DNA from 4 places in the Arthrobacter sp. Cza30 genome. Region 2 is predicted to be linked to each of the others. Evidence: riboswitches for the same ligand, from Rfam matches in the RefSeq annotation. Region 2 holds a riboswitch; each other region holds the start of a gene.
The links. A riboswitch is a leader RNA that binds a small molecule or an ion and turns the genes downstream of it on or off. The one in region 2 is predicted to bind S-adenosylmethionine.

Region 1 (2,192 bases), on a different contig from region 2:
CCGCGACCGCTACGACGTACGCATCTACGCGATGCAGACCGTTGTGACCGGACCGGACACCGCCACCGCGCAGGCCAAGTTCGAGGACTACAAGTCCTACGCGGACATCAACGGCGCGCTGGCGCTGATCTCCGGCTGGATGGGCGTTGACCTCTCCACCTACGGCCCGGACGACGTGATCGGCGAAAACGTGAAGTCCAATGCCATCCAGTCCTCGGTGGAGACCTTCCAGAAGGCTTCCGGCGACAGCGGCAAGCCGTGGACCATCCGCCAGCTGGCCGAATGGGTCGGCGTCGGCGGCTTCGGCCCGATCACCGTCGGTTCCGGCGGTGAGGTGGCCGCCAAGCTAATGGAGTGGGTCGACGAGACCGACGTGGACGGGTTCAACCTGGCCTACGCGATCACCCCGGGCACCTTCGAGGACATCGTGGAATACGTCGTGCCGGAGCTGCAGAAGCTGGGAGCCTACCCCACGGAGTACGCGCCGGGGACCCTGCGCAACAAGCTCTTCGGCCGCGGCGACAAGCTACCGGAGAACCACCGCGCCGCCGGCTTCCGCCTGCAGAACGCGCTGGTCGACTAAGCGTGGGCAGCAGCAGAACCAGCTAAACAACGACGCCGGTGCGCCGCCCCTTCAGGGGGCGGGCACCGCCGACGGCAAGAACCATCCAGAGCGGCCGAGAGATCTGGCTCGATGACGCCGCAGCAACCCCGGCAACTGCCGCACGGTGCTAACGCCAGAACCGATGGAGAACCCGGGCCGGGCCGGAACCGGCCGCGCCATGCCTGCGCGCCGTGATCGGCTGTGCCCGGGGCTCCCTGACCTTCAGGAGCAGCATGAAAAGGTATGCCGGGGGCGGCCCGCAATGATAGAAATCCGCAATCTGCACAAGAGCTACGACACACGACGCGGGACGGTCGAGGTGCTCAAGGGCATCGACCTGACCATCCAGCAGGGGTCGATCACCGCCGTTGTCGGCCCTTCCGGCGCCGGCAAGACGACCCTCTCCCACTGCATTTCCCTGTTAGAGAAACCGACCTCCGGCCAGGTGCTGGTGGACGGCCGCGACCTCTCCGCCCTGTCCGGGCAGGCATTGCGCGGCGAACGCCGCGCCATCGGCACGATCTTCCAACACTCGGCCCTGCTGCGCCGGATGACGGTGGCGGAGAACGTGGCGCTGCCGCTGCGAAACCTCGGCGTGGTGCACGCTCAGATGGAGGACCGCGTGGCCGAACTGCTGGACCGGGTGGGCCTGCTGCACAAGGCCAACGCCTATCCCGGCCAACTGTCCGGCGGCCAGAAGCAACGGGTCGGCATCGCCCGGGCGCTGGCACTTCGCCCCCGGATCCTGCTCTCCGACGAATCGACGTCGGGCCTGGATCCGGAATCCACGCAGCAGATCCTGGACCTGCTGGACGACGTGCGCACCGAACTGGGGCTGTCGGTCATCCTGATTACCCATGAGATGGACGTGGTGCGCCACGTCGCCGACCAGGTGGCCGTGCTCTCCGGCGGCCGCGTCGCGGAATACGGGCCGATCGGCGCCCTAGTGGCCGATCCGGCCTCCGCCGCCGGCCGCCAACTGCTGCCAATCCGCGCCCTCCCGCTGCCGGCCGGCTTCGACTACGCGCTGTCCGTCTCGTACCGGCACGGGCCGGTGGACCCGGAGTGGATGACCCGCCTGTCCACCGGCCTCGGCGTACGCGTGGCGCTGCTCGGCGGTTCGGTGGAAGCCCATGGCGAAGCGGTGCTGGGCCGTGCCGACATCGGGATTGCCGGCCGCCCGGAGGCCGAGGTCCGCGCCTACTTGGCGGGCCTGGGTTTGACCGCAGAGGCACGCCACCGTGCCGTGGACGCGGCGGAAACGCCGCCGACGGACGCGGACGAATATGCAAGGAACGAGAAAATCGAGGTGCGCGCATGAGGCCCGCAGAAACCGCCGCCGTCGGGCTGGACACGCCCTGGGCGGACCTGCCGGCGCTGCTGCTGCCGGCCTACGGCGAAACCTGGGCGATGGTCGGCATCGTGATGGTCATGGTGATCCTGGTCGGCGGCGCCACCGGCGTGCTGCTGTACAACACGGACGGCCGCGGTCTGTTCCCCCGGCCGCGCCTGCACGGAACGCTCAGCTGGCTCGTCAACATGGGCCGCTCGCTCCCGTTCCTGGTACTGATGGCCGCCATCATCCCGC
Region 2 (2,192 bases):
GCTGGTGAACCACCCGGAGGGAACGGGGATCGGCTTCCCGCACGGCACCCTGGAATACTGCGCCGCCCACGGGGTGGAGCTGCAGGCCTGGGGCGCGCTGGCCCAGGGCCGGTACAGCGGGCGCGCGGCAGCGGAGGCCGCGATACCGGATGCTTCCGCGCCCGCGGATGCCACAGCCCCGGCCGACCATGCAACGGCAGCCCTGGTCACGGAACTTGCCCGGGACAAGGGCTGCCCGCCCGAAGCCGTGGTGCTGGGCTGGCTGCTGCGGCATCCGGCAGGCATCCGGCCGGTCGTCGGCACCAGCAGCCCGGACCGGATCCGGGCCTGTGCCGAGGCGGAGGCGGTTGGAGCATCGATGACCCGCGAGGAGTGGTACTCCCTGTGGGTGGCGGCCCGCGGCAGGCCGCTGCCGTAGCTGCCCGCGGCTCGCCCAGCCCGCTGCCGGCTGGGCCGGGACCAAGCGTCCTAGACGAAGGCCGGCTGTTCCAACCGGCGGAATGCGGAATCGTGGAAGACGAGCGGCTCGTGCGTGCCGTCGTGCGTGGACAGGCCGTGCACCTGCAGCAGCACGACGTGGTGGTCCCCGGCCGGGACTTCCTGGTGCACCGAGCAGTCCAGCCAGAGCGCCGCGTCGTTGAGGAAAAGCGCGCCGTCGTCCGTGCCGTGCAGGCTCAGGCCGGCAAAGCGGTCCCCGTTCTTGGACGCGATCTGGCGGCAGACGCCGTCGTGCCCGGTGCCGAGGACCGAGACGCCGATCCGGTCGGCCCGGCGGACCAGCGGCCAGGTCCGTGAGGTGTTTTGCACGGCGAACATCACCAGCGGCGGCTCGAGGGAGACGCCCACGGTGAACGAGGAGGCGACGATGCCCTGCGGCTCGCCGTCGATGATCGCGCACAGCGCCGCGATGCCCGAGGGGAAGCGGCCGAAGGCTGAGCGCAACGTGTTGGGGGTCAGGTCATGGTGTAGCGACATGGCGTCCTTGGGGCTTGGGCGCATCCGCTGCGGCCGAGCTGCTGCGGGTGGATACGCGTACTTGCCTGCCGACATACCCGGCGGGCCGAATCATCACCTGGAGCACCCCGCTACGGTAGAGGGTTGCCGGCCAACCAGCCAGGGCTGTGAAGTTGGCGCTCTTGATTCGCCTCCACGCTAAGAGCGGGGAAGGGCCTGGGTCAAACGCCGGTAACAGTTCGTCAAATGCAGCGTTTTACCGGCGGCAGCCGCGCGACGGCTGCCCCGACGGTTGCGGCGCTACGGCTGCGGCCCACGGGCGGCCGCCGCCACGGCTACTGTGCGGCGGCGCCGGCGCGCACGGTCTGCCGCCGGAACGGATGCGCCGGGTAAACGCCCAGGAGGCGGATCTCGGTGGTGAAGAAGTCCAGTTCCTCGAAGGCGTGGACCATGGCAGGATCGTCCGGGTGGCCTTCGACGTCCACCATGAACATGGTGGCGGCAAACTCGCCGCCGACCATGTAGCTCTCCAGCCTGGTCATGTTGATGCCGTTGGTGGCGAAACCGCCCAGCGCCTTGTAGAGCGCCGACGGCACGTTCCGCACGCGGAACACGAAGCTGGTCACCGCCGGACCGGGAAGTTCCTCGCGGGACGGGACCGGCCGGCGGTCGGCCAGCACCACGAACCGTGTGGTGTTCGTCGGATCGTCTTCGACCTTTTCCGCGAAAACCTCCAGACCGTAGAGTTCGGCGGCCATCGGCGGTGCCAGGGAGACCTTGGTCGGGTCGTTCCATTCGGCCACCTCCCGGGCCGAACCCGCGGTGTCGCCGGCGATGACCGGAGTGAGCCCGAGCCTGCGGATCAGCTTGCGGCACTGGCCCAAGGCGTGGATGTGGCTGTGCACCTCCCGGGCCTGCTCCACGGTGGCCCCGCGTACGCCCAGCAGGCTGAACCGGATGGGCAGGAAGAATTCCTCCACAATCTGCAGGGTGGTCTTCGGCAGCAGCGCGTGGATGTCCGCCACCCGGCCGGCGATCGAGTTGTCGATGGGGATCATGGCCAGTTCGGCCTCGCCGCCGGTGACGGCAGCGAACGCATCCTCGAAGCTGGCACACGGCACCGCGTCCCAACCGGGGCGCACTTCCAGGCAAGCCATGTGGGAGTTCGAGCCGGGTTCACCTTGGTACGCAATTGCAGGAGCCATGGGCGAAATTATCCCACCGGGGCGGGCCCGCGC
Region 3 (2,192 bases), on a different contig from region 2:
CGAACACCGCCTCGGCGTTCCCGGCGGCGAACTCGGTGCCGCGCTTGGAGGCCCCGGCCTGGAAGATGACCGGGGTGCGCTGCGGGCTCGGCTCGGTGATCGCGATGCCGGGAACCTTGAAGTACTTGCCCTCGTGCCGGATCTCGTGGACCTTGGCCGGGTCGGTGAAGACGCCGGTCTCGACGTCCTTGACCACGGCGTCGTCCTCCCACGAGCCCTCGAGCAGCTTGTAGATGACCTCGAGGTATTCGTCCGCGTGGTTGTAGCGCTCGTCGTGCTCCAGCTGGTCTTCTTGGCCCATGTTGCGCGCCGCCGAGGGCAGGTAACCGGTGACCACGTTCCAGCCGACCCGCCCGTTGGTCAGGTGGTCCAGCGTGGCCAGGCGGCGGGCGAACGGGTACGGGTGCTCGTAGGCGGTGCCGGCGGTGACGCCGAAGCCGAGGTTCTCGGTCACCGCGGCCATCGCCGAGACCAGCATGAACGGATCATTCACCGGGACCTGGGTGCCGGCGCGCAGCGTGGTCTCGTTGGAGGACCCGAAGACGTCGTAGGTGCCGAGCACGTCGGCGATGAACAGGCCGTCGAAGAGGCCCTTTTCCAGCACCTTGGCCAGGTGGGTCCAGTAGCCGATGGTGTTGTAGTTGGCGGACTTGTCCTGCGGGTGGCGCCACAGTCCGGGCGACTGGTGGCCCACGCAGTTCATGTCGAAGGCGTTGAAACGAATCTGGCGCCGGGGGTTGGGCTGCGGGTTTACGGTCATGTCAGGCTCCTTTTCTGATGAGAAGAGCCCGCGCCGGTCCTCCGTTGGGCATGCGAGTGCCCAACGGAAGACCAACGAGAGATCGAGCTTCTCCATCGGTCCTGGCGGTAGCACCTTCCTCAGGGAGGGGGTTGCTGCGGCGTCAACAAGCCAGGTCTCTCGGCCGCTCTGGATGGGTACCCCTCCATTGGACACCCGGGGGCGTCCCGGAGGGAAATGTTCGCCGTCACGCGAGGTAAGAATTACGGCGCGTGACGCCGGGTAAAAATTACGACGCCGGGGCGGAGCCGGCTTTGGCCTGCGGCCGCTTCCATCCCGCCACCGCTCCCGCCCCTAGGCAGACAAGAATCAGGACGACGACGGCGATGGCCAGCGGCACACTGTTGCCGACCAGGGTGGGGAGGTTCTGCAGGATCAGGCCCAGGATTCCCAACAGCCCGATCAGTCCGAGCGCCGGGGCGACGGAGCGCTTCCAGTCGCGGGCCGGCGCACCCTTTCTCCGGAAGAAGACCAGCACCGCGATGCTTGTGAGCGTCATCAGCACCACCACGCCCAGGGAAGCGAAACCGGCAAACCAGGTGTAGAACTGCACGATCGGGTCCCAGCCGGCGACGGCGGCTGTCAGCAGGAACAGGGCAACCACTCCGGTCGAAGCGGCCGAGGCCAGATGTGGCGAGTGGTGCCGGGTGTGCGTGCCGGCCAGCTTGGCGGGGAAAATGCCTTGTCCGGCGATCTGGAAGAAATAGCGTGAGCTGATGTTGTGCAGGGACAGGATGCAGGCGAACAGGCTGCTGGCCAGCAGTACCTGGATGACGTGGCTGCCCGCGGTGCCGAGGTAGAGCGCCGTAGTCTCCGAGAGCAAGGTGCCGGGCGCGTCCGTGGCCTTTTGGACGATGCCCTCGTCGCCCCACACGCTGATCAGCAGCCAGCTGGAGAGCGCGTAGAAGCCGCCCACCACGATGAGGGCTACATAGGTGGCGCGCGGGATCGTCTTGTCCGGGTCGCGTGCCTCGTCGCGGAACACGGCGGTCGCCTCGAAGCCAATGAAACTCAGGATGGCGAACAACAGCGCGATGCCGGGCGCCCCGGACAGCACGGTGGACGGGGTGACGAACCCGGTGGACAGGCCCTCCCGACCGCCGCCGCCAAAAATTACGGCAGCGTCAAGGACCAGCACGATCAGCACCTCGGCGACCAGCAGTACCCCCAGCACCTTGCCGGAGAGCTCGATGTTCCGGTGGCCCAGCCAGGCGACGGCGGCCAGGGCGGCAGCGGCCCATGCCCACCATGGCAGTGCCGGCCCGCCGTAGGCGCGGACCACTTCGTCGACGGCCGGCGCCAGCAGGCCGTAGACGCCGGCTTCCAGCGCGAGGTAGGAGAGCAGAGCCACGAAGGCCGCCCCCAGGCCCGCCCTGCGGCCGAGGCCTTTGTC
Region 4 (2,192 bases), on a different contig from region 2:
CTGCAGCCACCAGCTGGTCGGCGGTGAGCTGCTGGTGGGTGGTCGATCCCGGGTGCAGCACCAGGGTGCGGGCGTCGCCGATGTTGGCCAGGTGGCTGGCCAGCTGTAGCGATTCGATGAACTTCTGGCCCGCGGTGCGGCCGCCCTTGACGCCGAAGCTGAACACGGAGCCCACGCCCTTGGGCAGGTACTTCCGGCCGCGCTCGTAATGCGGGTGCGCGGGCAGGCCGGCGTAGCTGACCCAGGAGACGCGCTCGTCGGCTTCCAGCCACTCGGCCACGGTGCGGGCGTTGGCCAGGTGCTCGTCCATCCGCTGCGCCAGCGTTTCCACGCCCTGCAGCAGCTGGAACGCGGACTGCGCGGACAGCGACGGGCCGATGTCGCGCAGCTGCTCGGACCGGAGCTTGGTGAGGAAGCCGTACTCGCCGAAGTTGCCCCACCAGGACACGTTGCCGTAGCTGGGCACCGGTTCGGTCATCTGCGGGAACTTGCCGTTGCCCCAGTTGAAACGCCCGGATTCGACGACGACGCCGCCCAGGGTGGTGCCGTGGCCGCCCAGGAACTTGGTGGCGGAATGGATCACGATGTCCGCGCCGTGCTCGATCGGGCGGATCAGGTAGGGCGTGCTCAAGGTGGCGTCGACGACCAGGGGGATCCCGGCGTCGTGCGCCACCGCGGCCAGGCCGGCGAGGTCCGCGATGTCGCCGGACGGGTTGGCCACGATCTCCGTGTAGACGGCCTTGGTGTTCTCGCCGATGGCCGCGGCGAAGTCGGCCGGGTCGTTGGAGTCGACGAACGTGGTCTCCACGCCGAACCGGCGCAGCGTCACGTCCAGCTGGGTGATGGTGCCGCCGTAGAGCTTGGACGAGGCCACGATGTGGTCGCCCGCCCCGGCCAGGGCCGCGAAGGTGATGAACTCGGAGGCCATGCCCGACGACGTGGCCACCGCGCCGATGCCGCCCTCGAGCGAGGCGATGCGCTCTTCGAACGCGGCGACCGTGGGGTTGCCGATGCGGGAGTAGATGTTGCCGTACTTCTGCAGCGCGAAGAGGTTCGCGGCGTCGTCGGTGTCCTTGAACACGAACGAGGTGCTTTGGTAGATCGGTACGGCCCGGGCACCGTGCTCGGCGTCGGGCGTGCCGCCGGCGTGCAGGGCACGGGTGCGGAAACCGAATGTGCGTTCAGCCATCAGGCGGTTGCTCCTTCAAAACTTGGGTTCCCGGGCAATGACGGTCCTGGCGGCACCGGGCAGGCACCGTCCGGATCAAAGATTGCTTGCGCTCTCTCCATCGCTTCTGGCGGTAGCACCTTTCCGGTTGGCCGGATGGTTGCTGCGGTGTCAAAGAGCCAGATCTCTCAACCGCTCGGGATGGTCCCGTCCATTCTCGCAACCAACCGCCGCGGCAGCAAAGAATGTTGAGCCGCGTTGCGTCCGGGCTGTGGGCGCCGGGGGCTTGCGGTGGGCGCCTTGCGGTTCCCGGCCTGCGAATGCCCGGCACGACGGCGGTGCTCGCCTCTCGCGGTCCACGATCTTCGCCGTCCCGGCGCAGGACGGACGTTCCCGGGTCCGGACAGTTCACCGTAGATTGGGTCTATGGCTGAACTTTCGGCGCTGCAGCGCCTCGCGGGGAAACATGGCGTTGGCATTACCTTTTACGGATGGGATGGGGGCGAGAAAACAGTCAGCGAGGCAACGCTGGTTTCCGTCCTCACCGCGCTGGGCGTCCCCTGCGCCACCGACGACGATGTCACGGCTTCCCTCCGGGCCGCTGAGCTGGCACCGGTGCAGCGCACGCTGCCGCCCGCCGTCGTCGTCCGGCAAGGCACTGCCACCGAAGTTCCCGTCAATGCGCGGCCCGGCGTCCGTCCGCGGGTCCGGATCCTGCTGGAGGACGGCTCCCGGCGCGACGTCGAGGTGCTGGCCGGCGGGCGGGAGGAGTCGGAAGATGCTCCGCCTGTCCGTTTCACGGCGGTGGTGCCGGCGGACATCCCGCTGGGCTGGCACACGCTGGAGGTAGCGGGAATGCCGGGGGCGATGGAGCCCGGAACCGGCGCGGCCGCGGAACCGTCCGACAGCCAGGCACGGTGCGCGCTCGTGGTCACCCCGCGGCGCCTGACCACCGCCGACCGCCTTCCCCGGACGTGGGGCTTGATGGCACAGCTGTACTCCGTGCGCTCGCGGTCCTCGTGGG

Region 1: linked by a shared signal. The riboswitch ahead of AC5RVZ_RS31265 (methionine ABC transporter ATP-binding protein) and the one ahead of AC5RVZ_RS06960 (flavin reductase family protein) in region 2 are both predicted to bind S-adenosylmethionine.
Region 3: linked by a shared signal. The riboswitch ahead of AC5RVZ_RS31260 (LLM class flavin-dependent oxidoreductase) and the one ahead of AC5RVZ_RS06960 (flavin reductase family protein) in region 2 are both predicted to bind S-adenosylmethionine.
Region 4: linked by a shared signal. The riboswitch ahead of AC5RVZ_RS31180 (O-acetylhomoserine aminocarboxypropyltransferase/cysteine synthase family protein) and the one ahead of AC5RVZ_RS06960 (flavin reductase family protein) in region 2 are both predicted to bind S-adenosylmethionine.

What each region holds. Positions count from the first base shown of each region.
Region 1 is NZ_JBNHGA010000014.1:77,609-79,800, forward strand. It holds gene AC5RVZ_RS31260 (LLM class flavin-dependent oxidoreductase) at 1-583, shown strand, start outside; SAM riboswitch class I at 662-753, shown strand; gene AC5RVZ_RS31265 (methionine ABC transporter ATP-binding protein) at 867-1,925, shown strand; gene AC5RVZ_RS31270 (methionine ABC transporter permease) at 1,922-2,192, shown strand, end outside.
Region 2 is NZ_JBNHGA010000002.1:360,043-362,234, reverse strand. It holds gene AC5RVZ_RS06965 (aldo/keto reductase) at 1-418, shown strand, start outside; gene AC5RVZ_RS06960 (flavin reductase family protein) at 469-975, opposite strand; SAM riboswitch class IV at 1,028-1,142, opposite strand; gene AC5RVZ_RS06955 (prephenate dehydratase) at 1,290-2,159, opposite strand.
Region 3 is NZ_JBNHGA010000014.1:75,347-77,538, reverse strand. It holds gene AC5RVZ_RS31260 (LLM class flavin-dependent oxidoreductase) at 1-760, opposite strand, end outside; SAM riboswitch class I at 850-939, opposite strand; gene AC5RVZ_RS31255 (APC family permease) at 1,029-2,192, opposite strand, start outside.
Region 4 is NZ_JBNHGA010000014.1:56,932-59,123, forward strand. It holds gene AC5RVZ_RS31180 (O-acetylhomoserine aminocarboxypropyltransferase/cysteine synthase family protein) at 1-1,189, opposite strand, end outside; SAM riboswitch class I at 1,284-1,376, opposite strand; gene malQ (4-alpha-glucanotransferase) at 1,595-2,192, shown strand, end outside.